Regions from separate parts of the Arthrobacter sp. LAPM80 genome, predicted to be linked through region 1. Evidence: riboswitches for the same ligand, from Rfam matches in the RefSeq annotation. Region 1 holds a riboswitch; the other holds the start of a gene.
The links. A riboswitch is a leader RNA that binds a small molecule or an ion and turns the genes downstream of it on or off. The one in region 1 is predicted to bind thiamine pyrophosphate.
Positions count from the first base shown of each region.

Region 2: another riboswitch for thiamine pyrophosphate. It lies ahead of AAGW05_RS11390 (3-oxoacyl-ACP reductase); the one in region 1 lies ahead of thiD (bifunctional hydroxymethylpyrimidine kinase/phosphomethylpyrimidine kinase).

Region 1 covers NZ_JBCHVD010000008.1:146,078-150,912, reverse strand. Annotated here, with positions in the region: gene AAGW05_RS10470 (Rne/Rng family ribonuclease) at 1-2,032, shown strand, start outside; TPP riboswitch at 2,150-2,248, shown strand; gene thiD (bifunctional hydroxymethylpyrimidine kinase/phosphomethylpyrimidine kinase) at 2,238-3,857, shown strand; gene rplU (50S ribosomal protein L21) at 4,250-4,558, shown strand; gene rpmA (50S ribosomal protein L27) at 4,619-4,835, shown strand, end outside.
Region 2 covers NZ_JBCHVD010000009.1:142,959-147,793, reverse strand. Annotated here, with positions in the region: gene AAGW05_RS11405 (family 20 glycosylhydrolase) at 1-427, opposite strand, end outside; gene AAGW05_RS11400 (malonic semialdehyde reductase) at 749-1,378, opposite strand; gene AAGW05_RS11395 (ATP-binding protein) at 1,536-2,837, shown strand; TPP riboswitch at 2,890-2,983, shown strand; gene AAGW05_RS11390 (3-oxoacyl-ACP reductase) at 3,040-3,804, shown strand; gene AAGW05_RS11385 (LLM class flavin-dependent oxidoreductase) at 3,804-4,835, shown strand, end outside.

The sequences.
Region 1 (4,835 bases):
CGTTGACCGCGTCATGGTTGTGCGCCAGAGCGAGGACAGGATCCAGATCGGCGTCCTCGAGGACGGCATTCTTGCCGAGCACTTTGTCTCCAAGACGCAGCAGGACTCACTGATCGGCAACGTATACCTGGGCAAGGTCCAGAACGTGCTGCCCAGCATGGAGGCAGCCTTCGTGGACATCGGACGCGGCCGCAACGCCGTCCTGTACGCAGGCGAAGTGGATTGGGATGCCGCGAACCTCAACGGCCAGCCGCGCCGCATTGAGAACGCCCTGAAGTCCGGGGACACCGTCCTCGTCCAGGTCTCAAAGGACCCCGTTGGACACAAGGGCGCCCGCCTGACGAGCCAGATCTCCCTGCCCGGGCGCTACCTGGTGTTCGTGCCCGGCGGCTCCATGACCGGCATCTCCCGCAAGCTGCCCGACGTCGAACGCAACCGCCTCAAGCGCGTCCTGAAGGACCACCTGCCCGAAAACGCCGGCGTCATTGTGCGCACGGCCGCAGAAGGTGCCAGCGAGGAAGAGCTGACCAATGACATCAACCGCCTGCGCGCCCAGTGGGAAGGCATCAACGAGCGGGCCTCCTCGCACAAGACGCTGGCGCCGGAGATGCTGTACGGCGAACCCGACCTGACCATCAAGGTTGTCCGCGACGTTTTCAACGAGGACTTCACCAAGCTGATCGTCTCCGGCGAGGACGCGTGGGACACCATCGAGGCCTACGTGACCTATGTTGCCCCGGATCTGCTTGACCGCCTCGAAAAGTGGAGCCAGCCCGAGGACATCTTTGCCGCGCACCGTATTGACGAGCAGATCAACAAGGCCCTTGAGCGCAAGGTGTTCCTTCCCTCCGGCGGCTCCCTTGTCATTGACAGGACCGAGGCCATGACGGTGGTTGACGTCAACACCGGCAAGTTCACCGGCTCCGGCGGCAACCTTGAAGAGACAGTCACCAAGAACAACCTTGAGGCTGCCGAGGAAGTCGTGCGCCAGCTGCGCCTGCGCGACATTGGCGGCATCATCGTCATCGACTTCATCGACATGGTGCTCGAGTCCAACCGCGATCTGGTGCTGCGCCGTCTTGTCGAGTGCCTGGGCCGTGACAGGACCAAGCACCAGGTGGCCGAGGTGACAAGCCTGGGCCTGATCCAGATGACGCGCAAGCGCATGGGCACCGGCCTGCTCGAGGTCTTTGGCGAGCAGTGCCCCACCTGTGCAGGCCGCGGCATGGTCACGCACGAGATCCCCGTCGAGCACCGCCGCACGCACAGCCCCGCCGTCGAAGTTGCGCAGGTCCATGCCCCCAAGCAGGAGAACCGCGACAACGACCGCACGGCCAACCGCTCGACCCGCAGCGAACGCAAGCGAAATCGCAACCGCACGCAGCAGCCCGAAACCGAGCAGCACCAGGAAATCGCCCCGGCGCCTGTCGCGGATGACGTGAGCGACGCCCAGAAGGCGCAGCGGGCCCACGAGGCACGTGCCGCGCTGGCGAACATTGCCGCTGCGGCTGCCGCCTCGCACCACGAGCACGATGGCGACGAGCACCACCACGCCCCCGCGCCCAGCGAGACAGTCTTTGCGGATGCGTCGGAACCAGCCGATGTGTCCGATGCGGCAACCCTGACGCTGGGCGGGGAAGCCATTGAGCTGCCTCGCGGACACCACAACGACGGCGGCAGCACGCCGGGCACGAACAATGCCGACCACGCTGCGGCCCTCGCAGGACTGGCCCAGGCCCTGGACCAGCTCGCTGCCCCCGGCCACGAGACGTCGCACGACTCCTCACACGAGAGCGATGCCGATGCTCCCGAAGCTGGCGGCGGCAACCGTTCACGTGCACGTAGGGGACGCCGCAACCGCAGCGCCCGCAGTGCACAGGGCGGGGCCGATACCGCAGTGGAGACCATGGAACAGGTTTCTGCCGGCCAGGGATCCGCAGCGCACAGCAGCGCCGCGGCTGCGCCACCCGTGGTGAAGAAGGCGGCCGAGCCGATCATCCTTGGGGTTGGAGTGCCGGCCTCGGAGCTCTAAAACGTCACACCCCTTCCAACTGACCCGCAGCCGTGGTCGAATATGACGCGTTTTCGCGTGTTATTCGACCACTGCTGCGGGTCAGTTGTTCAAAGGGGAGGGGACCGCACTAGGCTGGGGAGCGACACGGGGTGCCAGGCCACCAGGGCCGGCTGAGACAATACCCGTTGAACCTGCCCGGTTAGCACCGGCGAAGGGATGTCCCATGACAACCAGCACCTTTGTGGCCCCTGCCAGCGAGATTTCCGCACAGCCAGGGGAGGCTCAGCAAGCAAGTCACCCTGTGAACCATCCACGGGTCCTGAGCATTGCAGGCTCTGATCCGTCCGGCGGTGCCGGAATCCAGGCCGACATCAAGTCAATATCCGCCCACGGCGGTTACGCCATGGCGGCCATCACCGCACTTACCGCCCAAAACACCCAGGGGGTGCAGGGCGTCCACGTGCCGCCGGCAGCGTTCCTTGCGGCGCAACTTGATGCCGTCTCCTCGGACGTCATGATCGACGCCGTCAAGATCGGCATGTTGGGCACCGCGGAGGTCATGAACACCGTGGGGGAGTGGCTGAGGCGGACCCGGCCGGCCGTCGTCGTGCTTGATCCCGTCATGGTGGCCACCAGCGGGGACGTGCTGGTGGATCCGGAAGCCCGCGACGCACTGCTAGAGCTGTTCCGCAACGTACATCTGGCAACCCCGAACATCCCGGAACTGGCGGTCCTCCTTGACCGCCCGCAGGCCGCCGATTGGCAGGAGGCGCTTGAACAGGGCCGGGAGCTGGCGGCCGCGCACGGGATCCTCGTGCTGGTCAAGGGCGGGCACCTGCCCGGGGAAGAGTGCCCCGATGCACTCATCGGGCCCGACGGCACAGTCCAGGAATTCACTGCCCCCCGCATCGACACCCCCAATACGCACGGCACCGGCTGCTCGCTCTCGGCAGCCGTGGCCACACTCCAGGCCCATGCAACCCTCCGGCCCGCCGAAACCGGGGCTGAACGGGCCGGCGGCTGGTCCGAGAGTGTGCGCCTTGCCAAGGCCTGGCTGGGCATGGCACTTGAAACCTCGGACGCGCTTGCCGTGGGCAGCGGGGCGGGACCCGTCAACCACCTGCACGCCCTGTGGGAAAGTGCCCAGCCGGTGCCCGGCAGCTTCGCCCGGATGGTGTGGGAGGACTGTGCGCCGCAACGTGAAGCCATCTTTGCCCTTGGCTTCATCAAGGAACTGGCAGCCGGGACCCTGCAGCGCAGCCGTTTCGCCTACTACCTTGACCAGGACGCCCAGTATCTTGGCGCCTATTCACGCGTCCTTGCCCGCGCCAGCTCGCTCGCGCCGACGGAAGCAGAGCAAAAATTCTGGGCCGGCGGGGCGCAAAACTGCATTGACGTGGAAATGGCACTGCACCGCGACTGGCTCAGCCAGTACCCGCAGGAGCCGGCCACGTTGCCCGGCCGTGCACAGGGCCCGGCAACCAAACATTATGTCGACCACCTGCAGGCAATCGCCTTCACCGGCAGCTACGGCGAGGTGGTGGCCGCGGTGCTGCCCTGCTACTGGCTCTACGCCGAGGTGGGCCGGGTGCTGCATGCCGACTACCTCTCCTTTGACGGCGAGCACCCGTACGGCAACTGGCTGCAAAGTTATGCGGACGAGGATTTTGCCCGTGCCACGGAAACCGCCATTGGCTTCGCCGACGCGGCTGCGCGCGGGGGATCGGCTGCACAACGCGAACGCATGAGGGCGGCCTTTGCCCATTCCGCGCAGTACGAAGTGGACTTTTTTGCGGCCCCGCATGTCCATGTGGAAGCCGGCGATTCTGACTTGCGTGATTAACCACACCGCCTAGTGGGGCAAATAATTAGCGCGTCACCCCCCTAAATGACAAAAAGTCCGGCCAATCGCGCTAATGTTGCTAAGTGCAGTTTCAAGACCTCCAAGTTTTCCTGACAAACCATGTTTGTCAGGCGGCAGTGGAAGGACGCGAAACCAGTGTCATTTGCCCCCGGGGACAGAATTAGCGTATTCTTGTTCTTCGGTGCTTACGCCAACACCTAGGGCAACCACTCCATGGCAGAACTCCATTGAGGTCCACGGCGTTGAGGCACATAGTATGCACACCGCGTCTGTTCAATCTTGAACTGCGGCGCATGCGGTTGGCAATGGTCAAACATGATCAGTGCCGGCATAAAAACTTTGTAATAACGTCGAGAGAAGTGAGTTCCCCAGTGGTGTACGCGATTGTCCGCGCAGGCGGCCGTCAAGAAAAGGTTTCCGTAGGAGACCACGTGACCATGAACCGCGTCCCCGGAGGAGTCGGCAGCACACTTGAGCTGCCCGCTTTGCTCTTGGTTGATGGTGACAAGCTCACCACAGCCGCTAAGGACCTGGCTAATGTAAAGGTTACGGCTGAGAAGTTGGAGGATCTTCGCGGGCCGAAGATCGTCATCCAGAAGTTCAAGAACAAGACCGGCTACAAGAAGCGCCAGGGTCACCGTCAGGAACTGTCCAAGGTCAAGATCACTTCAATCGCTTAATCAAGCGCAACGAAGTTCGATCCACTTAGATACTTTTAGCAAAAAGGCAGGCATTTTCAAATGGCACATAAAAAGGGTGCGAGTTCCACTCGCAACGGTCGTGATTCCAACGCTCAGTACTTGGGCGTAAAGCGCTTCGGTGGTCAGGTTGTCAAGGCAGGCGAAATCATCGTTCGCCAGCGCGGCACACACTTCCACCCCGGCGAGAACGTTGGCCGTGGCAAGGATGACACGCTGTTTGCATTGGATGCAGGCGCCGTCGAGTTCGGCACACGTC
Region 2 (4,835 bases), on a different contig from region 1:
CAAGGGCAGACTTGATGGTCTGGGTGTCGGGTGTCTCCGGCGCGCAGTCGGCCCGTGAGATGGTATCCGTGGCGTCCACGAAAGTCACGCCGTCGGTTGAGACCTGCAGCTTGTACTGGGCTGCACATGCTTTTTCCCACTTGATGACAATCTTGTCAATCGCGGCGGGCTTGGCCAGCATCACCGTCAGCTGTGCGTTGTCGGAGTGTTCTGAAGACCAACGTGTGGTGCCGCTGCCATCGATGGCAAGGTCCGCACCGTTGCTCGTGGTGGACTCGTCACCCGAGGAGGTGGCGGTGGCCCCAGCTGAAGCCAGGGCGAGATTGGTCGACGCAGGGTCACCGGGGGCGGCCATCACCGGAGGGGCTGCCATGGTCAGGAGCATCGCCGGTGTCACCACCGCCATCGCTAGTGTTTTTTTCCACATGGAACGCAAGTTTTTGTCCTTTGCTGAACGGAGAGATACAAATCACACAAACTGTATGTTATCGATAGCAATCGCGAAAGGGCAGATATGTTCGGCACGTTACGTGCCGCAGGGCAGTGCCGAGCTGACATGACGGGTTCAGGGTTTTTGCTTTCGCTGATCCGATGCCTGAAAAAGCGTCAGAAGAACTTCCTCGCTCCGATCACCAACACCGCTCCATTTGGCCCTGGGGCACAAAAAGGCGCGCTACCTGTGGTGAAAAACCGCGGGCAGCGCGCCGGTGTCCCCTTTCCGGCGGGGCCGGAGGGACGGGGTTGATTGTTACAAGGTTTCGGTGGCCGTCTCGAAGCTCAAGCGGGGGAGCCGGGCGCGGGAGGCGTCTTCTGCGGGCTTGCCAAGGTTGACCACCATGATGGTCGTGCGGGATGTGTCGGCGTTGAATTCGGCGTCGATGCCGGCGGCGTCCATTCCCGTCATGGGGCCAACGGCCAGACCTGCGGCACGGGCGGCCAGGATGAAGTAGCCGATCTGCAGGTGCGCGTTGCTGTGCCCCATGGCGTTGCGTGTCTCAACGCTCGCCTCAAAGGTGGGGACCATTCCGGCCATGTGGGGCGCAGTGGTGGTGAGTAGGTCGTGCCACTCGTTCGTGAAGCTCAGGATGGCAACCATGGGGGCCGTCAGGGTCTTTGCCTTGTTGCCCTCATTCATGTGTTCAACCAGCCGCTGGCGGGCTTCACCGGAGCGGACCCAGGTGATGCGCAGGGGCTGGATGTTCATGGCTGTGGGGCCCATCTTCGTCAAAGCGTAGACGGCCTGCAGTGTCTCATCCGAGATTTCCTCATCCGACCAGGCGTTGGCGGTGCGAGCCTCAAGGAACAGCGCCGCGGCAGCCTTGGGATCCAGGATGAGTTCGTCGTTAAGTTCGATTTCGGTGGCAATGTCAATACTCAAGGTTCTGGTTCTCCTAATGCTGAGTGCACGGATGCTGCAAAGATTGTTTTCATAGAGTTACAGCGTTGCGGCACCCGGAATTGTTTCCCGTTTTGCCGTGACGTGGGACACAGTGACATGATGCAGGTCAGCGTCAACGCAAAGGAGCGGCAGTTACATGACGGCATGGACCATCCGGGATTTTCATTCACAGGACGTCGAGGGCATCCTCGAGTTGTGGCAGTCGCTGCGCGAAAACGGTGTTGATCCCGTCTATGACCTCTCCGAAGTCCTGGCGTCCTGCGAGAAGGACCATGCCGTGGTGGCCATCCAGGGGGACCAAGTTGTCGGTGCGGCTGTCGGACGGGCCGCCCATGATCAAGGATGGATAGTCTTTTTGGCAACGCTGCCCGTCCTCCGCGGCAAGGGCATTGGTACCCTGCTGCTGGCCGCCGTGGAAAACCGTATGGCCACGCACGGGCTGAACAAGCTCTCGGCGCTCATGCCGGAGACGGAAACGCGGGTTGAGGCCTTCACTAACCGCGGCTTTGTGGTGAAAAAGAACCTGCGGTACTTTGAACGGCGCATCCCGGTCCAGCGCGCGGAACGTGGCGCCTTGGAGGAATTGGGTGGCAGGGTCCTCCCGCGCGACTTGTGGGACCGGGTGGCCGGAATGGCAGCCGAAAAGGAACTGCTCGAGCGCAGGCTCGTCATGCCGTTGGCCGAGTCGGCACTTGCCGAGGAATTCGGCGTGGTGCCGCCACGCGCCGTTGTGCTTTTCGGTCCTCCCGGGACAGGCAAGACAACCTTTGCCAAGGCCATTGCCTCGCGACTTGAGTGGCCGTTCGTGGAGGTGTTCCCGTCCCGCCTTGCGGGGGAATCCGGCGGGCTCGCCGGTGCGCTGCGCCAGACCTTCCTTGAAATTGCGGAGTTGGAGCACGTTGTCGTCTTTATTGACGAGGTCGAGGAGATCGCTTCGCGGCGTTCGGGGGAGCCGCCGTCGCCCATGCAGGGTGTCACGAACGAGCTGCTGAAGATCATTCCGGCGTTCCGTGACCAGCCCGGCAGGCTGCTGGTGTGCGCCACGAACTTCATCCGGTCGCTCGATTCGGCGTTCTTGCGCCACGGCCGCTTCGACTACGTCATCCCCATCGGCCTGCCTGACGACGAGGCCCGCACAGCGATGTGGAACCGCTTCATCCCCGAGTCCGTGCTGGCGGACGTGGACGTGCCCCGGCTCGTCGCGGCCAGCACGGGTTTCTCGCCCGCGGACATCGAGTTTGCCGCCCGCAGCGCCTCCCAGCGGGCGCTGGAAAAGGCCGTGTTCGACGCCGGCCCCGGCCCGGGTGCCGACGGCGCCGTCCGCCGCGGCCCGGTCACGGCGGACTATTTGGAAACCATCGCCGAGACGAAGGCGACCGTCAGCGACGCCGTCGCCCAGGACTTCCTGGAAGACATTGACGCCCTGGCCCGGACATAGGGGAGCGCCGTAACAATGCGCGGGGACGCGGCGGGACTGGGCTAGACTCGCTGGCAGTGACACGGGGTGCCCCTTCGGGGCTGAGAAGAACACCCGTTGAACCTGATCTAGTTAGTACTAGCGAAGGGATGTCATGCCGGTTTCCGCGCAGCCAATCTCGCGCGCCCGTGCCATCTTTTCGCCTTATTCAAGGTGGAACATCATGGAATTGTCAGAACAAACCGTCCTTGTCACCGGCGCCGGCCGCGGCCTCGGGACCGCCATCGCCAGGGCGTTCCTGGATGCCGGTTCCCGCGTGGTGGTCAACTACCGCAACAGCGAGGAGGGCGCACGGGCACTGGCCGCTTCGGCCGGTGCGGGGAAGGCGTACGCAGTGCGGGCCGACGTCACCAGCCAGGAGGAGGTTGCCGCGATGTTCAAGGAGGCGGAACGCCACTTCGGCAGGCCTGTCACCACGGTGGTGAACAACGCGCTGGCGGACTTTTCCTTCAACGGAGACGCCCGACCCTCGGCCGGTGAGATCTCCTGGGCCAACTTTGACGCCCAGTTTTCAGGTTCCGTCAGGGGAGCGCTGAACACGGCCCAGGCTGCCCTGCCCGGCATGCGGGCCGCCGGCTGTGGTCGGATCGTAAACATCGGCACCAACCTCTTCAGCAACCCCGTCGTCCCGTACCACGACTACACCGCCGCCAAGGCGGCACTGCTGTCCCTGACCCGCACCCTTGCGGCGGACCTGGGCCCCGAGAACATCGGCGTGAACATGGTCTCCGGCGGGCTGCTGCGCACCACCGACGCGAGTGCCGCCACCCCCGACGCGGTGTTTGACTACATTGCTGGGGCAACCCCGTTGCGCCGGGTCACGACGCCGGCCGAGCTCGCCGACGCAGTGCTGTTCTTTGCCTCCCCGTGGGCCCGTTCCGTGACGGGTCAGAACCTCATGGTCGACGGCGGGCTGGTGATGAACTGATGGCCGCCTCCGCATCCGGGCCCCAGAAGCCGGGGCGCCGATTGCACCTGAACGCGTTCCTGCACGGCTGCGGCCACCATGGGGCGGCGTGGCGGCTGCCGGACTCCCCGCTGGAGGGGCTGGCCGACATCGGCCTTTACGAGCGGCTGGCCCAAACCGCCGAACGGGGGCTCTTTGACGCCATCTTCTTCGCCGACGGGCAATCCGTGGGGGATCCCTCCGCCGGACCGTTGTGGCACCTGGAACCCTTGACGGCGTTGGCCGCCATCGCACGGGCCACCGAGCGGATCGGCTTGGTTGCCACCGTCTCCTCGACGTTTTACGAGCCCTTCCACGCTGCCCGGATGCTCGCCTCTCTGGACCACATCAGCGGCGGCCGTGCCGGCGTGAACGTCGTGACGTCCATGTTCGACGCCGAGGCCCGCAACCACGGAATGGACTCCCTGCCGCCGCACGGGGAGCGCTATGCACGCGCCGCCGAGTTCATCGAGGTGCTGTACGGGTTGTGGGATGGATGGGACGCTGACGCCATTGTGGCCGACCGCGCCGGCCGTTATGCGGACACCTCAAGGATTCGCCCGCTGCTGCACGCCGGTCAACACTTCAGCGTGGACGGCCCGCTGAACGTGCCGCGCCCGCCGCAGGGACGCCCCGTGCTGTTCCAGGCCGGCGCCTCCGAACCCGGGCGGGAGCTGGCGGCCACGTACGCGGAGGGTGTCTACGCCGTCGCCTACGACCTGCCCAGCGCACAGGCGTACTACTCGGACATCAAGTGCAGGGCCGCCGCCGCCGGGCGTGACCCGGCCTCCCTGGTCATCATGCCTGGCCTGGTGACCTACGTGGGAGCCACCCGGGAGGAGGCGCTGGCCAAGCAGGCGGCCGCCGACGCGCACCTGCCGGTGGAGACGGCGCTTGCCCGGCTCGGCGGTTTTGTCCGGCGGGACACGGGCGGCTGGGAACTTGACGCACCCGTACCGGCCCTGGCGCCGGCGTCGGACTTCAAGGGCCCTGCCGGGCGCTACGCCACGATC